Regions from separate parts of the Pseudomonas sp. S2_C03 genome, predicted to be linked through region 2. Evidence: riboswitches for the same ligand, from Rfam matches in the RefSeq annotation. Region 2 holds a riboswitch; each other region holds the start of a gene.

The links. Region 2 has a riboswitch for cobalamin ahead of cobW (cobalamin biosynthesis protein CobW). Riboswitches for the same ligand answer to the same signal wherever they lie in the genome.
Region 1: linked by a shared signal. The riboswitch ahead of cobO (cob(I)yrinic acid a,c-diamide adenosyltransferase) and the one ahead of cobW (cobalamin biosynthesis protein CobW) in region 2 are both predicted to bind cobalamin.
Region 3: linked by a shared signal. The riboswitch ahead of AB4N64_RS11555 (ABC transporter substrate-binding protein) and the one ahead of cobW (cobalamin biosynthesis protein CobW) in region 2 are both predicted to bind cobalamin.

Annotation. Positions count from the first base shown of each region.
Region 1 covers NZ_CP162766.1:3,708,784-3,715,084, reverse strand. The annotation lists gene AB4N64_RS17115 (O-methyltransferase) at 1-106, shown strand, start outside; gene AB4N64_RS17110 (PQQ-dependent sugar dehydrogenase) at 234-1,547, opposite strand; gene AB4N64_RS17105 (hypothetical protein) at 1,616-2,200, opposite strand; cobalamin riboswitch at 2,355-2,569, shown strand; gene cobO (cob(I)yrinic acid a,c-diamide adenosyltransferase) at 2,653-3,264, shown strand; gene AB4N64_RS17095 (cobyrinate a,c-diamide synthase) at 3,261-4,643, shown strand; gene bluB (5,6-dimethylbenzimidazole synthase) at 4,640-5,290, shown strand; gene cbiB (adenosylcobinamide-phosphate synthase CbiB) at 5,287-6,195, shown strand; gene cobD (threonine-phosphate decarboxylase CobD) at 6,188-6,301, shown strand, end outside.
Region 2 covers NZ_CP162766.1:2,136,028-2,142,328, reverse strand. The annotation lists gene cobN (cobaltochelatase subunit CobN) at 1-1,570, opposite strand, end outside; gene cobW (cobalamin biosynthesis protein CobW) at 1,574-2,635, opposite strand; cobalamin riboswitch at 2,735-2,947, opposite strand; cobalamin riboswitch at 3,112-3,338, shown strand; gene AB4N64_RS09785 (CbtB domain-containing protein) at 3,457-3,651, shown strand; gene AB4N64_RS09780 (CbtA family protein) at 3,663-4,355, shown strand; gene AB4N64_RS09775 (cobalamin biosynthesis protein) at 4,352-4,765, shown strand; gene cobM (precorrin-4 C(11)-methyltransferase) at 4,846-5,592, shown strand; gene nfuA (Fe-S biogenesis protein NfuA) at 5,662-6,246, opposite strand.
Region 3 covers NZ_CP162766.1:2,558,900-2,565,200, reverse strand. The annotation lists gene AB4N64_RS11560 (FecCD family ABC transporter permease) at 1-893, opposite strand, end outside; gene AB4N64_RS11555 (ABC transporter substrate-binding protein) at 902-1,915, opposite strand; cobalamin riboswitch at 2,045-2,239, opposite strand; gene tspO (tryptophan-rich sensory protein TspO) at 2,352-2,795, shown strand; gene AB4N64_RS11545 (cupin domain-containing protein) at 2,918-3,334, shown strand; gene AB4N64_RS11540 (hypothetical protein) at 3,429-3,755, opposite strand; gene AB4N64_RS11535 (sn-glycerol-3-phosphate transporter) at 3,990-4,448, opposite strand; gene AB4N64_RS11530 (DMT family transporter) at 4,568-5,464, opposite strand; gene AB4N64_RS11525 (aminotransferase-like domain-containing protein) at 5,729-6,301, shown strand, end outside.

The DNA.
Region 1 (6,301 bases), 1.6 Mb from region 2:
CACCCGCGCGATCCAGGCGCTCAATCGTGCGTTGAAGGATGACGCGCGAGTGGACCTGTCGCTGTTGCCACTGGGGGATGGGTTGACGCTTTGTCGTAAGCGCTAGAGGCCTTCACGCGCGCCCTGTAGGAGCGAGCATGCTCGCGATGGACTGGAAAACGCCGCTGGGTGTCAGATAGCCAACGTTTTCGTTGACGATCATCGCGAGCATGCTCGCTCCTAAAGGGGGAAGGTCATTTCGCGGCAGACACCCGCCACACCTTGTTCCCCACATCATCGGCCACCAGCAGGTCGCCCTGCTGATCGATCACCACGCCCACCGGGCGACCCATGGCTTTCTCTTCGTCATTGAGAAAACCCGTGAGCACATCCACTGGCGCGCCGCTCGGTTTGCCCGCGCTGAAGGGCACGAAGATCACTTTGTAGCCACTGTGCGGTTTCCGGTTCCACGAGCCATGCTGGCCGACGAAAGCGCCTTCCTTGAATTGGGCCGGCAACGTATTGCCTTCTGCGAAGGCCAGGCCCAATGAGGCGGTATGCGGGCCGACTGCGTAATCCGGTGCAATAGCCTTGGCCACCAGGTCCGGATTTTGAGGTTCTACGCGTACATCGATGTGCTGGCCGTAGTAACTGAACGGCCAGCCATAGAACGCACCTTCCTTCACCGAAGTGATGTAGTCCGGCACCAGGTCACTGCCGATTTCATCGCGCTCGTTGACCGCTGTCCACAGCGCGCCGCTCTGCGGTTCCCACGCCATGCCGTTGGGGTTGCGCAAGCCCGAGGCGAATATCCGGTGGTTGCCAGTGGCACGATCCACTTCCCAGATTGCCGCGCGTCCTTCTTCCTTGTCCATGCCGTTTTCGCCGACGTTACTGTTGGAGCCCACCGTGACGTACAGCTTGCTGCCGTCCTTGCTTGCGATGACGTTTTTTGTCCAATGGTGATTCAGCGTGCCACCCGGCAGGTCAATCACCTTCATGGGTTGGGATTTGATCGTGGTGTCGCCTTGCTGGTAATTGAAACGCAGCAGTCTGTCGGTGTCGGCGACGTACAGGTCATTACCGACCAGTGTCATGCCGAAGGGGGAGTTGAGGTTTTCCAGGAACACGGTACGGATTTCGGCGATGCCATCGTGGTCTTTGTCGCGCAGCAACGTGATGCGGTTGGGGCTGGGTACGGCAGCCCCGGCACGGCTCATGACTTTCTTGGTGATCCAGCCCTTGATGCCTTTATCGTCATCGGGTTTGGGCGGCGCATTGGTTTCGGCCACCAGCACGTCGCCGTTGGGCAGTACGTAGAGCCAGCGTGGGTGATCGAGGCCTTCGGCAAATGCAGCCACCTGAGTGCCCGCTGCTGCCGTCGGTTTGGCGCCGGCCGGCCAGCCGATGGCCGGGGCGATGTTCATTGTCGGGAACAGTGTCTTGTTCGGTTCTGGCAGTTGCGGGGATGGGCCGGTGCCGTCGGAGACCTGCAGGGTGGAAGTTTCACCGCAGGCAGCGAGCCCGGCGGCCATGGTGATGACGAGAGCGAGCTGGGGCTTGCGCATGCTGAACTTCCCTAAGAATGCAGTGATCTGATCAGTAGAGAAGCGCAAGCCCGAGATGGTTCAACCGGTCAGCCGTGAGCTTCCTTGAACAACACCGCGATGCCCGGATGATAGTTGCCCGCTTCGTTGCGTAATTTGCGGTAGGCGTAGGGGAAGTACCAGGCGACCGCGCAGGAATGTTCTTTTTGCAGGTCATCGACCATGTCCTGCAGCTCTTCCGGCGTGGCGCCGTGCTGGGCTTTTTGCGGGGCCACGAACAGGCAGCCCAGTTTCAGGTCGCTGCTGTAGCTGATGCGTTTGGCGTCGCTGGTGATTTCCGCCAACGCCTGGGTCAGGTTGAGACTGTTGACCCGTGGCCAGCGTTGGGTGGCCTGAAGATACGCGCGCGTTTCGCTGGAGGCGATGAACAGATTGGCGCGGGCGTTGCGTTCGCCTTCCTCAAGCTGCTTGCGGGTCTGGGTGTCTTGCAGGGTGACCATTTCGGCCATCCAGGCGGCGGCCGCGAGCAAACCCAGATTGGCTTTTTCGTCGTACCAGTAAGGTGTGTCGTTATCGCCCCGTACGGCGTTGTAGCGGTCTATACAATCAAACCAGCGTTCCAGCAGCGGGCGCAGGAATTCCAGTCGCGGATTGCTGATAATCATGCCTTGCATGGTGCTCACCCTTGTTCTTGTGATGTGGGGTTGTGGCTCTTTGATATCACTGCTGGGAGTCTGGCACAAGATTGGCGTCATTTTATTGATCGACGGCAGTTATTCATCCGCCAGCCTCCCGGCTTTAATTGACGCTCCACCCCCAACCCTCTAACCTTCGCGGCTTGTTTCAGGTGCTCTGTGACCCAGGTCGGCAGAGTGAAACAGGGAAGCCGGTGAGTGCGTGCACGATCCCGGCGCTGCCCCCGCAACGGTAAATGAGTGAAAGCTGCGCCTTGAGCCACTGTGTCGATCGCGACATGGGAAGGCGCGCAGTCCGGCGTGATGCCGCTCATGAGCCCGGAGACCGGCCTGATTCAATCCAGCGACATCACGGTGGGCGATGTCGGGCTTCTTGCCATCTGTTTCTTGTGCCTGCCCGCCGTTATCCCGCCTCAACGGAGAGCTCCCCCATGACCGATACCCCAGATCGTGACGAACGCCATTTGGCGCGCATGTTGCGTAAAAAAGCCGTGATCGACGAACGCATCGCCAACTCGCCAAACGAATGCGGCCTGCTGCTGGTGCTCACCGGCAATGGGAAAGGCAAAAGCAGCTCGGCGTTTGGCATGCTCGCCCGTTCCATGGGCCATGGCATGCAGTGCGGCGTGGTGCAGTTCATCAAGGGTCGCAACAGTACCGGTGAAGAATTGTTTTTCCGCCGCTTCCCGGAGCAGGTGCGTTTCCACGTGATGGGCGAAGGCTTTACCTGGGAAACCCAGGACCGCCAGCGTGACATCGCTGCCGCCGAAGCGGCCTGGGCGGTGTCCCGCGAGTTGCTGCGCGATCCGTCGATTGGTCTGGTGGTGCTGGATGAGTTGAACATCGCTCTCAAGCACGGCTACCTCGACCTCGATCAGGTCCTCAGCGACCTGCAAGCGCGTCCGCCGATGCAGCACGTGGTGGTGACCGGCCGCGGCGCCAAACCCGAGATGATCGAGTTGGCCGACACCGTTACCGAAATGGGCATGATCAAGCACGCCTTCCAGGCCGGTATCAAGGCGCAGAAGGGCGTTGAACTGTGAGTGAGCCACGTCATTGCCCGGCGGTATTGATTGCCGCGCCGGCCTCCGGTCAGGGCAAGACCACCGTCACCGCCGCCCTGGCGAGGTTGCATCGCAACCAGGGGCGCAAGGTGCGCGTCTTCAAGTGTGGCCCGGACTTTCTCGACCCGATGATCCTCGAGCGCGCCAGCGGTGCGCCGGTGTATCAATTGGACATGTGGATGGTCGGCGAGCAGGAAAGCCGGCGACTGTTGTGGGAAGCCGCCGCCGAGGCTGACCTGATTCTCATTGAAGGGGTCATGGGCCTGTTCGACGGTACCCCGTCCAGCGCCGACCTGGCGCGTCACTTCGGTGTGCCTGTACTCGCGGTGATTGACGGCACGGCCATGGCGCAGACCTTTGGCGCCCTGGCACTGGGCCTGGCCCGCTATCAACCGGACCTGCCGTTTGCCGGTGTGCTGGCCAACCGGGTCGGCACCCTGCGCCATGCGCAATTGCTCGAAGGCAGCCTGACCGAAGGTTTGCGCTGGTACGGCGCGCTGTCCCGGGAAACCGGAATCGAGCTGCCGAGCCGACACCTGGGCCTGGTTCAGGCCAGTGAATTGAACGATCTGGATCTGCGTCTCGATGCTGCTGCCGATGCCCTGGCCAGCAGTTGCGAAGTCGCGCTGCCGCCCGCCGTGGCGTTTGCGGCCCCCGAAGTGATCGCGGTCGATCCTTGGCTGGCCGGCGTGCGCATTGCCGTGGCGCGTGATGAAGCCTTTGCGTTCACCTATGGCGCCAGCCTGGACCTGCTGCGGGCGATGGGCGCCGAGTTGGCATTCTTCTCGCCGATTCGTGACACGCAACTGCCGCTCGCCGACAGCCTCTACTTGCCCGGCGGTTACCCGGAACTGCACCACGTGGCGCTGGCGCAGAACACGTCGATGCTAGAAGCGATCCGCGCCCACCATGCAGCCGGCAAACCGTTGCTGGCCGAATGCGGCGGCATGCTCTACCTGCTTGATTCGTTGACGGATGTCGAGGGCACTCGCGCCGAGTTGGCCGGCTTGCTGGCGGGGGATGCGGTGATGCAGAAACGCCTGGCGGCGCTCGCCTTGCAGGCGGTTGAATTACCGGAAGGCTCGCTGCGCGGGCACACCTATCACCATTCGCTGACCACCACCGGGCTGGCTCCGATTGCTCGCGGCCTGAGCCCGAACGGGGGGCGCGGCGCGGAGGCCGTTTATCGTGAGGGGCGGATGACGGCTTCTTATGTGCATTTTTATTTTCCGTCAAATCCTCCTGCGATTGCTGCGCTTTTTGCGCCGGACCTTACGGACGCCATCGCGGGCAAGCCCGCTCCTACAGGGGGCGAGTGTATTGGTGTAGGAGCGGGCTTGCCCGCGATAGGGTCATGACCGATAACGCCTTCTCCGAGGCCGAACGCCAAGCGGTCTACCGCGCCATCGCCGAACGCCGTGACATGCGTCACTTCACGGGTGGCACCGTAGAACCTGAGCAACTGCGGCGCCTGCTCGAAGCCGCACACCAGGCGCCGAGCGTTGGCCTGATGCAGCCGTGGCGTTTCATCCGCATCAGCGACCGCAGCCTGCGCGGCAGGATCCAGTCGCTGGTGGAGGAAGAGCGCATGCGCACCGCTGAGGCCCTCGGCGAGCGCAGTGACGAATTCATGAAGCTGAAAGTGGAAGGTATCAACGACTGCGCCGAGGTGCTGATTGCGGCGCTGATGGACGACCGCGAACGGCATATTTTCGGCCGCCGCACGTTGCCGGAAATGGACATGGCCTCGTTGTCCTGCGCGATCCAGAACCTGTGGCTGGCATCCCGCGCCGAAGGGCTCGGCATGGGTTGGGTTTCGTTGTTCGAGCCCCAGGCCCTGGCTGACCTGTTGGGGTTGCCCGCCGGGGCCAAGCCTTTGGCGATTCTCTGCCTGGGACCGGTCGAACAGTTTTATCCGGCACCGATGCTGGTGCTTGAAGGCTGGGCGCGGGAACGTCCATTAAGCGAAATGTTGTATGAGAATTATTGGGGAGTGAGTCAATGAGTGTGGCGTTGTTGAGTGTCGCTGCGGTGGCGCTGGATGCGCTGCTGGGCGAGCCCAAGCGCTGGCATCCGCTGGTCGCCTTCGGCCGTTTTGCCGACCGCATCGAACAACGTTTCAACGGGGGTGGTCGCGGCTGGCGCAGCCATGGCGTGACGGCCTGGGTGATTGCGGTCGTGCCGCTGACCTTGCTCGCCACGGCTTTTTCCTGGGCGCCTTATGTGGGTTGGATCGTCGAGATTCTCGCCCTCTATTGTGCGCTTGGCTTGCGCAGCCTGGGGGAGCACGTCGAGCCGGTTGCCAAGGCTTTGCGTAGCAATGATCTGGAGCAGGCGCGCCAGCGTGTCGGTTATCTGGTCAGTCGCCAGACCACTGAGCTGGATTCAACCGAAGTGGCCCGCGCCGCCACTGAATCGGTCCTGGAAAACGGCAGTGACGCCGTCTTCGCGGCGTTGTTCTGGTTTGCCGTGGCCGGCGCGCCAGGGGTGGTGCTCTATCGCTTGAGCAACACGCTGGACGCGATGTGGGGCTATCGCAACGAGCGTTTCGAACGCTTCGGCTGGGCGGCTGCGAAGATCGACGACGTGCTCAACTACATTCCTGCCCGATTGGTGGCGTTGACCTATGCACTGTTGGGCAAGACCCGACTCGCATTCAAATGCTGGCGCACACAAGGCCCCACCTGGGACAGCCCGAACGCCGGTCCGGTGATGGCCGCCGGGGCAGGCGCCCTGGGGGTCGAGTTGGGTGGGGCGGCGATTTATCACGGTGAGTTGCACCAGCGTCCCCAGTTGGGCGAAGGTGTGCCAGCGGACGCCGATTCCATTGATCGAGGCTGGCAACTGGTCCAGCGCGGGGTATGGTTATGGTTGCTGATTCTGTGTGTGGGAGCTGAATTTTATGCTTGAACACGGTGGTCGGTTGCGCAAGGCGGCGCTTGAATACGGCATTGCCGAAGCGGATTGGCTCGACCTGTCCAGCGGCCTTGCGCCCTGGCCGTTTGCCGTGCCGGAC
Region 2 (6,301 bases):
CCGGGTCGTGATAGACCGCGCTCGGGTCCACCTGATAGCCACGGGCCGGCTGGATGCCGACAAACGTCAGACCAAAGCGCAGCCCGGCGATCATCATTCGCCCGCCCCGGTACATCGGGTCTTGCGCAGGCTTGCCCCATCGTTCCAGCACCGCCCGCCGATTGGCTTCGGGCAAGGCTTCGAACAGTCGCGTGTAGTCATCCAGCGCGAGGCTCTGATGGCACGGACGCAGGTCGAGATTGTCGAGGTCATTGCTGACGCCGCCGAGCAATTGCTGGATCAACGCGGTTCCGCTGTCCGGCAATTCGGCTGGCAGCGGGTAACCTTGCTCGTGCAACGCCCGAAGGATGTTCAGGGCGGCGGCCGGCGTATCGAGGCCGACGCCGTTGCCAATGCGCCCATCCCGGGTCGGATAATTGGCGAGGATCAAGGCAATGCGTTTCTCACCATTGGGCACCCGCGCAAGTTCCACCCAGCGCCACGCCAGCTCAGCGACAAAATCCATGCGCTCGGGCGCTGCCCGGTAGCACACCACATCGGACTGGCTGCGTTCGCTGCGCCAGGCCAGGTCCTTGAAACTGATCGGGCGGCTGATGATGCGTCCATCCAGCTCCGGCAGCGCAATGTGCATCGCCAGGTCACGCGGGCCCAGCCCTTGCTCGCTGTCACGCCAGCCGGGCTCGTTGTCCTGGGCACAGATGGCCTGGATCACCGGGATATTGCGACGAAACGGACGCAGGTGCGGCGCTTCCGGGCTGGATTGAGCAAAGCCGGTGGTGTTGAGGATCACCGCCGCGTCGACCTGGTCCAGCCAGTCCTCGACCACCGTCAGGCAACCGGGCTCTTTCAGGCTGGCCACCGCAATCGGCACGGGATTGAGCCCCGCCGCTTGCAAGCGCTGGCAGAACACATCGATGAAGCCCGTGTTCGCCGCCTGCAAGTGCGAGCGGTAAAACAGCACTGCCGCCACTGGCTTCCCGGCCTCCCAGTCGGCTTGCCAGTCGCTGAGCACAGCCGGGCTTTTGCTCGGGTGATAGATCGCGGTGCGCGGCAGGGCTTGGGGTTCACTCCAGGTGTAATCGCGACCGAGCCAGCGACTCGCCAAACAGCGGAACAGGTCCAGGGCGTTGGCCATGCCGCCCTGGCGCAGGTAGTGCCAGAGCCGGTCACGCTCTTCGACCGCTACCGTGCTCAGGTCGCTGAGTTCGGGGTCCGGGCGGTCGTCACCGGGCACCAGAATCAATTGCACGCCGCGCCGGGACAGCTCGATCAGTTGCTCGACGCCATAGCGCCAATAGGCGATGCCGCCGTGCAGCGAAATCAGGATCACCTTGGCATGGCGCAACACTTCATCGACGTACAAATCCACCGAGGCGTGATTCTGCACCTGCATCGGATTGGCCAGGCGCACGCTCGGGTAATCGTCGGGTAACTGTTGCGCGGCCTCGGCGAGCAAGGCGAGGCTGGAGTCGCCACTGCACAGGATCACCAGCTCGGCGGGGGTTTGTCCAAGGTCGGCGATGTTGTCATCCGACACGAAACCGCCGGGCTGGGTCCTGAGCAGGTGCATGGGTTACACGCTGAGCGCGGCGCGCAGTTGCGCTTCGAGTTGCACGGCGTCCAGCGCCTGGCCGATCAGTACCAGGCGTGTGGTGCGCGCTTCATCGGCGCCCCACTGGCGGTCGAAGTGCTTGTCGAAGCGTGTGCCCACACCTTGGATCAGCAGGCGCATCGGCTTATTGGGGATCGCCGCGAAGCCCTTGACGCGCAGGATGTCGTGCTTGATCACCAACTGGGTCAGCGCATCCAGCAACAGGCTCTCGTCGGCCTGGGGCAATTCGATGGAGATGGAGTCGAACGCGTCGTGATCGTGATCGTCCTCGCCTTCGTGGTGGTGATCGTGGTGACTGTGACGGCTGTCGATGTGTTCTTCGGAACCAGCACCCAGGCCGATCAGCACATCGAGCGGCAAGCGACCGCTGCTGGCTTCGATGATCTTGACCGCCGGCGGCAATTCTTCGGCGACTTCCAGGCGCACGCGGGCCAGGTCTTCAGGGTTGATCAGGTCGGCCTTGTTGAGAATCACCAGGTCGGCGCTGGCCAGTTGGTCGGCGAACAGCTCGTGCAGGGGCGACTCGTGGTCCAGGTTCGGGTCGAGTTTACGCTGGGCGTCGACCTGATCCGGGAACGCGGCGAAAGTGCCAGCAGCGACGGCCGGGCTGTCGACCACGGTGATCACCGCGTCGACTGTGCAGGCGCTGCGGATTTCCGGCCACTGAAAGGCTTGCACCAATGGCTTGGGCAGTGCCAGACCAGAGGTTTCGATGAGGATGTGGTCGAGGTCGCCCCGGCGCGCCACCAGTTCGCGCATCACCGGGAAGAACTCCTCCTGCACGGTGCAGCACAGGCAGCCGTTGGCCAGCTCGAAGACACGACCGACGGCTTCTTCCTCGGTGCAGCCGATGGAGCACTGCTTGAGGATTTCGCCATCGATGCCCAGCTCGCCGAACTCGTTGACGATTACGGCGATACGACGGCCCTGGGCGTTGTCGAGCATGTGGCGCAGCAAGGTGGTCTTGCCCGAGCCGAGAAACCCGGTGACGATAGTGACGGGGAGTTTGGCCAGTGTTTTCATCGGATGCCCTTTGGCAAGGTGGCGGGCATACGGGACGACAAGCGCTGCAACAGCGGTGCGCGCAAGAGTTTCGCCACCGGATCACCCCGCCCGGTTGTAGTGAGAATCTGGATCGAGGCAGGTCTCCTGGCTGACAGTGTGCCGGGCGGTTGGCCCGGCATTCGCTGCGCCTTCCCGCGAACCCATTGTGCAGGGCTTGCAGTGGCGTGGCAGCGAACATCACCGTTCACAGTTGCGGGGGCAGCCGCGGCATTGACCGCGTTCCCTTCTTAGCTTCGACAATGGCGAAGAACCTCGAAGCGACAAGGCTACGCATGGTCTGTGGGCGGGTCAAATTCTTGTGGCGGCAATCGGGACGCCATCGCGGGCAAGCCCGCTCCCACAATGGGCCGGTGTCCGCAGTCCCCTGTGGGAGCGGGCTTGCTCGCGATGGGCGCGACCCGGTCTCGATTGACGGCAAAGCCGCCCCATGCTCTCCTACACGCCTTGTTACGGGTGCCCTTCACAGGGTGAAACGGGAAACCGGTGAATCATGTGCTTTACTCAAGCCCATGTCAGTCCGGTGCTGCCCCCGCAACGGTAAGCGAGCGAAGAATCAGATCCACTGTGCCGATCATCGGCATGGGAAGGCGATTCTTGCAGGTTTCGGCAGATGCCCAAGCCCCTCGCGAGCCCGGAGACCGGCCCGCAACACACAGTGACGATACGATCACGAAAACAACAAACCCGCGGTGGGCGGGCGCTGTTTGAACCTCTGCGTGCACGCTACGCAGGGTGTCTGCATGCGCTCTCGTCACCCTGACAGAACAGAGGGAAGCGCCATGTCGATCATCAGCAGCACCGGCCACGCACCGGCCAGCAGCCACACAACCACCCTGACCCAACGCCTGACCGTCGCCGTCTGCGCATCAATCCTGGGCGCGTGCCTGGTCTACTTCGCCGGTTTCTCGCACATCGAAGCGGTCCACAACGCCGCCCACGATACCCGCCACAGCGCCGCGTTCCCTTGCCATTGAGACCTGACGACATGATCAAGCGTATCGCGCAAACCGCAGGTTTTTCCGGACTGCTGGCCGCCCTGCTGCTCACGCTGCTGCAAAGTTTCTGGGTTTCGCCGCTGATTTTGCAGGCCGAAACCTACGAGAAATCCGAGCCTGCCGCCGTTGAAGTGCATGAACATGCTGCCGGCACGGCCGCGCACAGCCACGACACCGAAGCCTGGGAGCCGGAAGACGGCTGGCAGCGCGTGCTGTCGACCACCGGTGGCAACCTTGTCGTCGCCGTCGGTTTTGCACTGATGCTCGCCGGTCTCTACACCCTGCGCGCACCGACCAAAACTGCACAGGGCCTGCTCTGGGGCCTGGCGGGCTACGCCACTTTCGTGCTGGCGCCAACCCTCGGCCTGCCCCCTGAACTGCCGGGCACCGCCGCGGCGGATCTCGCGCAACGGCAAATGTGGTGGATCGGCACCGCCGCTTCGACCGCTGTCGGCATTGCCCTGATCGTGTTCAGCCGCCATTGGCTGATGAAATTGCTGGGCGTGGCGATCATCGCCGTTCCGCATGTGATCGGCGCACCGCAGCCGGAGGTGCATTCGATGCTCGCGCCAGAAGCGTTGGAATCGCAATTCAAGATGGCTTCGCAACTGACTAACGTCGCGTTTTGGTTGGCCCTTGGCTTGCTCAGCGCGTGGCTGTTCCGTCGTCAGAACCAGGCATGATCATTGAAAGCACAGCGCCGACCCTGGTGGTCGGCCTGGGCTGTCAGCGCGGCTGCCCGGTCGAAACGCTGCGCGCTTTGCTCGACCAGGTCCTCCAGGCTCATCAAATCGAACTGCGTCAAATACAGGCCCTGGCCAGCATCGACCTGAAACGTGACGAGCCCGGCCTGATCGAACTGGCTGCACAACTCGACCTGCCGCTGACGTATTTCAGCAGTGAACAACTGGCGCCCTACGAGCCGTGCTTAAGCCACCGTTCGCAGATCGCCTTCGAACGCACCGGCTGCTACGGCGTGGCCGAGAGCACCGCCCTCGCCCTCGCCGAACAACTCACTCAGGCACCGGCGACCTTGCTGATTTCACGACAAAAATACGCCCAGGCGACACTGGCATTGGCCGGCGCAGCGTAAAATCCCGATAATCCCCGCCCCTGAACATGAGCAATCTTCATCTGAAGCCTTGCCCAACCCTTTTTTGACAGGAAACGACGATGACCGTCTACTTCATTGGCGCAGGTCCTGGCGACCCGGAACTGATCACGGTCAAAGGCCAGCGCCTGATCCGCAGCTGTCCGGTGATCATCTATGCCGGCTCCCTTGTGCCCGCCGCCGTGCTGGAGGGCCATAGCGCCGAACAGGTGGTCAACAGCGCCGAACTGCACCTGGAGCAGATCATCGAACTGATCAAGGGCGCTCATGCCAATGGCCAGGACGTGGCGCGGGTGCATTCCGGGGACCCGTCCCTGTATGGCGCGATTGGCGAGCAGATCCGCTATTTGCGCGAGCTGGGCATACCATTCGAGATCGTCCCCGGCGTCACTGCGACGGCGGCCTGCGCCGCATTGCTGGGCGCAGAACTGACTCTGCCGGACGTATCACAGAGTGTGATCCTGACCCGTTACGCCGATAAGACCGCGATGCCGGTCGGTGAAGAGCTGGGCAGTCTGGCGCAGCACGGGGCGACCATGGCGATTCATCTGGGCGTCAACCATTTGCGCAAAATCCTGGCTGAATTGCTGCCGCATTACGGCGCCGATTGCCCCATTGCCGTGATACACCGGGCGACCTGGCCGGATCAGGACTGGGTAGTGGGGACGATCGAGGATATTGCCGCAAAGGTTGAGGCCAAGGGGTTTCGGCGCACGGCGTTGATTCTGGTTGGGCGGGTGCTGGGCAGTGATCAGTTCAGTGAGTCGTCGTTGTATCGGGCTGGGCATGCGCATCTGTATCGCCCTTGAGGCCCTCGAATTTGACGCATAAAAAAACGGCGCTCACGGGGCGCCGTTTTTCATGTCGCAGCGAACACCTTAGTAGTAGGCGTTTTCTTTCTGCGTGTGGTCGGTCACGTCGCGAACGCCCTTGAGCTCGGGGATGCGCTCGAGCAAGGTCCGCTCGATGCCTTCCTTCAAGGTTACGTCGGCCTGGCCGCAGCCCTGGCAACCGCCGCCGAACTGCAGAACGGCGATGCCGTCCTCCACCACGTCGATCAGGCTGACCTGACCGCCGTGGCTGGCCAGCCCCGGATTGATCTCGGTTTGCAGGTAGTAATTGATACGCTCGTTGATCGGGCTGTCGGCGTTGACCATCGGTACTTTGGCGTTTGGCGCCTTGATGGTCAGTTGGCCACCCATACGATCGGTGGCGTAGTCGACGACCGCGTCATCCAGGAAAGCTTCACTGAACGAGTCGATGTAGGCAGTGAAGCTTTTCAGCCCCAATGCGGTGTCTTCGGGTTTTTCCTCGCCCGGCTTGCAATAGGCAATGCAGGTTTCCGCGTATTGGGTGCCGGGCTGGGTGATGAAGACGCGGATGCCGATGCCTGGAGTGTTCTGCTTGGAGAGCAGATCGGCCAGGTAATCGTGGGCGGCGTCGGTGATAGTAATAGCAGTCATGGAAACTCCTCACAGGCTTGGGCGCAGTTTACGCCAATCATCGCGCCGCACAAAG
Region 3 (6,301 bases), 420 kb from region 2:
ACATCCGCTGCAATCAGGAACAACGCACCGCCCAAGGCGCTGGCCGGTAACAGCCGCGAATGCCCGGTGCCCAGCATCAGCCGAGCCGCATGGGGAATCACCAGCCCGACGAAGCCGATGGAGCCGACAATCGACACCATCACCGCCGTCACCAGCGCTGCGCAACCAATGAGCACCAACTGCACGCGCCGTACCGCAATGCCCAATGACGCCGCCGAGTCGACGCCAAAGGTAAACGCATCCAGCGCACGCCGATGCCATAAACACACGACCAGGCCAGCGACGGCCACCGGTACCGCCAGCCACACCGACGGCCAGCGCACACCACTGAGATTGCCCAGCAACCAGAACAGAATGCCGCGCGCCTGCTCGGAACTGGCGGACTTGGTGATCAGGAATGCGGTCATTGCATTGAATAGTTGCGACCCGGCAATGCCCGCCAGGATAATCTGCCCGGTCCCCCCCGACGTACCGCTGACTCGCGCCAGCAACACCACCAGCGCAAAGGCGGTCATGGCGCCGACAAAGGCCCCCGCCGACAACGTCAGCAAACCCGCGCCGACACCCAGCAACGCTACCAGGACGGCACCCGTCGAAGCACCCGCGCTGATGCCCAGCAGATAAGGTTCCGCCAACGGATTGCGCAACAAGGATTGCAAGATGACTCCGCACGTCGCCAGCCCGGCGCCGCAAGCGGCGGCCACCAGCGCTCGGGTCAGGCGGTAGTTCCAGACGATGCCTTCATCGATGGGGTTCAGCGCATAACCCGCGCCCCACAGTTTATTGGCCAGCACCTGGAGCACCACGAGCGGGTCGATGGGCGTTTCACCAATGGCAACACCTGCCAGCACCGCCAGCGACAGCATCACCAGCGCAAGCAATGTACGTATCAAGGCTGCAGTCATTTCGGCAGATCGTAACCGTCGATGGCCGTGGCCAGTTGCTCGAGGCCGTCGAACATCCGAGCGCTGGCCTGCAAGGCCATGGCGTCGACGATGATGATGCGGTTGTGCTTCACCGCGTCCATGTTGCGGGTGACCGGATCGCTGCGCAGGAAGGCCAGTTTTTTCTCATGGTCATCCGCCGGGAAGCGGCGACGGTCCATGCGTGCGATCACCAGGAAAGTCGGGTTGGCCTTGGCGATGGTTTCCCAGCCCACGGTTGGCCATTCTTCATCGGAGTCCACCACGTTACGCACGCCCAGGGTGCTGAGCATGAAGTCCGGAATGCCCTTGTGCCCGGCCACAAACGGATCGACGTTCATGTCGGTGCTGGAAAACCACACCAGGGCACTGGCCTGTTTGACACCTTTTTGCTGGACCTTGGCCACGGAGGCGGCCAGCTTGGCTTTAAGCTCGGTGACCCACTGCTCGCCACGGTCCTGCACGTCGAAAATCTGTGCCAGTTGCTCGATGCTCTTGTAAATGGTGTCAATGCGAAACGGCTCCAGGCGCGTGCCGTCGGCGCCTACCCGATTGTCCTTGCCCTCGCAGTCGGACGGGAGCAGGTAGGTCGCGATCTTCAGTTCATGAAACTGTTCACGGGTGCCGACCGCGCCTTGTGGCCCGACCATCCATTCGAACTCCACGGTCACCAGTTCCGGACGCTTGCCGATCACGGCTTCAAAACTCGGCTCGTTGTTCGCCAGGCGTTCGACCTTGTCGTTTTGCGTCTTGTAAGCCGGCAGCACATCGTTGAACCACAGCGAAGTGGCGGCCACCTTGTTGCCCAGGCCCAAGGCATACAGCATCTCGGTGCCGGCCTGGCCAATCGTCACGGCGCGGGTTGGCGCGTGAGCAAAGGTGAGGGGAGTGCCGCAGTTGTCGATGGTCAGCGGGTACTGCGTCGGGGCGGCTTGTGCGAAGGCGCACAGGCCAAGGCTGGTGAACAGCGCAGTAAGGCGGGGCAACAGCATGGGGCAATCTCCATTTGAACCGGACTTGAAACGGGCGCGGTACGGGTCTGGAAACACACCATCGAACGCTGCTGTAAAAGCTGGGCAAGGCCGCTCGGCACGGATGTCCTCCCCGGACACCCCGCCGGTTAGTGATTTGCTTGGCCGGCAGGTCTCCTGACTGATGCGTCGTCGCCACGCTCCAGCCTTCCCGGATCAGGTCCAGTGACTATCGAGGAGCAGGCTCAGCATCTACAGTTGCGGGGGCAGTTTCGATTGACGCCCGTTGCGGCGTTTCGAATTCCCTATTAGTCCCGTTCGGGAACCGGCGGCGTATGGTAGTCGATCAGGCCGCCGAGGGGGAACGTGGTTTTTTTCACCTTGTACGCCGTGAACTTTTAACGGGTCAGCACCCGTCCAAGTTCCAAATACACCGACACAGGGACCGATCATGACCATGACCTTCTTCATCTTCCTCCTGGCCTGCGCGGCGGCCGCCAGCACCGGTGTGCTGTTCAAGCCGGGCGAGTGGTACCAGTCGCTGGTCAAGCCAGGCTTCACGCCGCCCAACTGGTTGTTCCCGGTTGCCTGGACGATCATCTACCTGCTGCTCGCCTGGGCCGGCTACCGCTTGAGCCTGATCCCCGGCAGCCAGATCGTGTTGGCACTCTGGGCCGCGCAAATCGCGCTCAACACCTTGTGGACGCCGGTATTCTTCGGCGCGCATCACGTGTTGGCGGGGATGGTGATTCTGGTGGTGTTGTGGCTGGTGGTCGCGGCCATGGTCGTCATGGCCCTGCGCCTGGACCTGATTACCGGTTTGATCCTGTTTCCCTACCTCGCCTGGCTCTGTGTCGCCGCTGCGCTGAACTTCTCCATTCTGCGTAACAACCCTCGATAGTTTGTTACGCGGTGTAAGAACAGAAGTGCCCGGGACGTGATTTATCCGCGTCCCGGGCAAAAATTATCATCGCGTTCCAGTTCGCAGGCGGTGCGCCGCGACAGCTTTGAGGGAACGCACACATGAAAACCATTGGCTTACGCCACGCTCTCCACGCCTTGCTTCTCGCCGCGACGACCACCACCCTCTGCGCTCCCGCGAACGCCGAGGCGCTGGACAACAAGCAATTTTCGTCAATGCGCAGCGAAGATGTGCAATGGCAGGGTTTTCCCGCGTTCCCCGACGGCGCCAAACTGGCGGTGATCGTTGGCAACCCGAGTCAGTCGGGGCCTTATGTGGTCAGGGTCAAAGTACCGAACGGCTTGAAACTGATGCCGCATACCCACTCGGAAGATCGCATCTATACCGTCATTTCCGGCGTGTTCTATATCGGCCAGGGCAGCACCTTCGACGCCGACAAACTTGTGGCCTACGGGCCGGGCAGTGTGGTCGTGCTGCCGGCGAACACGCCGCACTTCCCACTGGGCGAAGTCCGGTGAGTATGTGTCGCAGGTGTATGGGATCGGGCCTCTGGGGCTCAAGTACATCAATGACGCGGATGACCCGCGTCACGACAAGTAGCCCATTGGTGTGTCAGCTGAGCAACGAAAACCGCAGACGCGGCAGTTTAAAGGCCGTCACGCTGGATGGGGTGGACTCGCGACGTTGATCGACGATCATCTGGCCGATTTCCAAACCCAGCTCTGCAGCATCCTCACGGGTCACGAACCTCAGCGCCGGCGTCTCGCGCGCCTCCCGGATTTCCTGGCCGTCGTACCAGACCGAAACGGTCGTGGTGTGATGGCTCTGCAGGCTTTGGGCCTCGCGGGGTTCCACTTTGATGGGGCCAAACGTTTCGACGAGGATTTCGTAGCCCAGGTAAGTCGCTTGTTTGATTACGGCTGAAGGTTGTGCGGTCATTGCTGCTTTCCATAGCTCTACATCGGACAATGGAAGGCAAAATACTCGAAAATTGGCGCAATGCCAAACTGATATCATGACAAAATGATTACAGTCAATAACCGAGGAAATTGCTGGGTTTCAGGGGAGGGTGGGCTGACCGGTATCCGCATGGAGTGAACCGGCCCGTGGTACGCGCGCCACCCTGAGGCTCGCGGAAGGCTTGGCGCTTTGGAAATATCGGGCGCCCGATGGTCAGTACCGGTAACCCACATTAATCATGGCCGCAGCGCCACCCAGGATTACCAGCTCGGCACCGACCGGCCCGTAAAACGTGCCAATCGCCGGAACAAGTACCGGTGCAACGCCGTAGCGATTGAGTGGAATCCGGTCCTTGTATTTGCCTTTGTAGCCATGAACCAGACCGCCACTGAGCTTGGCGTACACCGGATACTCGTCAGCCACCCAACGATGCCCGTAATAACCGTAGTACGAGCGCTGGTCGAAGGAGTTGAGAAACGTCGCGCCTCCCCAAAGCGAGCCGTCTTCACGATTGCGTTCTACGCCGATCAGCTTTTGGCGGTTGTTGTGATCAGGATCGGGTTTCCAGTGTTTGGTGTAGGCGCTTGTCTGGAAGTACCAGGACTCTCCATCCATGGCGAAGGCACATGGGCTGATCAGGAGTGCGCCCAGGGTGAGCAGTAGAGGTTTCATCGATCACCATTTTTCGGCAGCAGGCGGGAATGCCGAACAAGCGTGCCATCGAAAACGGTGACCATCCGGTCGTTTGGTTTGCCGGACGTTTCGTTCGAAATGATTGGTCATACGCTGTTTTATTTCGAGAACCTTTTCGCACCCGCGACACACACAATGACCGCCAACGTCACTGCAATCATGCCAACGCTCACGTATTCATGCAGTAGCCCGGCCGCCAGGGCCAGACCGAAAAAAGGTTGCAGTAATTGCAGCTGGCCCACGGCAGCGATGCCACCTTGGGCCAACCCGCGATACCAGAATACAAATCCGATCAACATGCTGAACAGTGACACATAACCCAGGCTGAACCACGCCGAAAGGCTGACACCGGTGAAGGAAGCGGGTGCACGCCACACGCTTAGTAACACCATGGCCGGCAACGCCAGCACCAGGGCCCAGGAAATCACCTGCCAACCACCCAGCGTGCGTGACAGTTTTGCGCCCTCGGCGTAGCCCAGGCCGCAGGCGAAGACGGCCAGCAGCATGAGGATGTCGCCGGTGGGGTTGGCGCTCAGGCCTTGGGAGAGGGCGTAGCCGGAAACGAGCATGCTGCCCAATATCGAGAACAGCCAGAACGCCGGGCGTGGCCGTTCGCCTGTGCGAATGACGCCGAAAAGAGCGGTGGCCAGCGGCAGCAGGCCAATGAAGACAATGGAGTGCGCCGAGGTAACGTATTGCAGGGCCAGGGCGGTCAGCAGCGGGAAGCCGACCACCACGCCGAGCGCGACAATCAGCAGCGGTAGAAGTTGATGGCGCGTTGGGCGTTGTTGCTTGAGCAAGGTCAGCAGGCCCAGGGCGAGCAAGCCGGCGATAGTGGCGCGCATGACCGTGAGAAAAACCGGGTCAAACTCCAGCACGGCGACCCGGGTAGCGGGCAGGGAGCCGCTGAAGATGAGCACGCCAATAAGGCCGTTCAGCCATCCACTGGCTGATTTCTCGCGGGGCTGGGTGCTGAGGTGAGTGGCTCTTTCCATGGCGTTCGCTCGGAGGTGGTTGGGTGGCAGGTGCCGTGGGTGCATCGTGGGCCGCGCCGGGCCGACAATCAAAAAATTGTCATGGATACACCGGCACGTCGTAGTGATCGTTCCTCGACGCGACCCACCCCTGCGCATACCGATACATCGCCGTGTGCGCCTGGCGGAGGGGCATCTTTGGGACTGCAGCTGAGGTAGAGGCTGGACAGCGCCTGGCCTGAGCGAGTATCAAGACAATCTGCCAATTGTCCTGGATGTCCGCCGATGCCTCGCTTGCGCTACAAGTCACTGGTCGACACCTACGCCGCCGACATCCGTTCGGGACGCCTGTCGCCGGGCACGCGTCTGCCGCCGCATCGCCAGTTGGCCGCCGAACACGGCCTGGCGCTGGTGACCGCCAGCAGGGTGTATGCCGAGCTGGAGGCCATGGGACTGGTCAGTGGCGAGACCGGTCGCGGCACCTTTGTGCGGGAGATGTCACTGCCCATGGGGCAGGGGGTGAGCCAACACGTAGTGGCCGTGGGGATGGCCGATCTCAACTTCAACTATCCGTCGCTGCCGGGACAGGCGGATCTATTGCGCGTGGCGTTGCGCCAGTTGGCATTGTCCGGGGACCTGGAAGCCCATCTGCGTTATCAACCCCATGGCGGTCGCTTGCATGAGCGCGCATCGATCGCCCGGCACCTGGTCTCACGAGGGGTAAGCGTAGAGGCCGAGCAAGTGTTGATCGTCAGCGGCGCCCAGCATGGCCTGGCGGTGACGATGATGGCGCTGCTCAAGCCAGGGGATGTGATTGCGGCGGATGCAGTGACCTACACCGGGTTCAAGGTGCTGGCG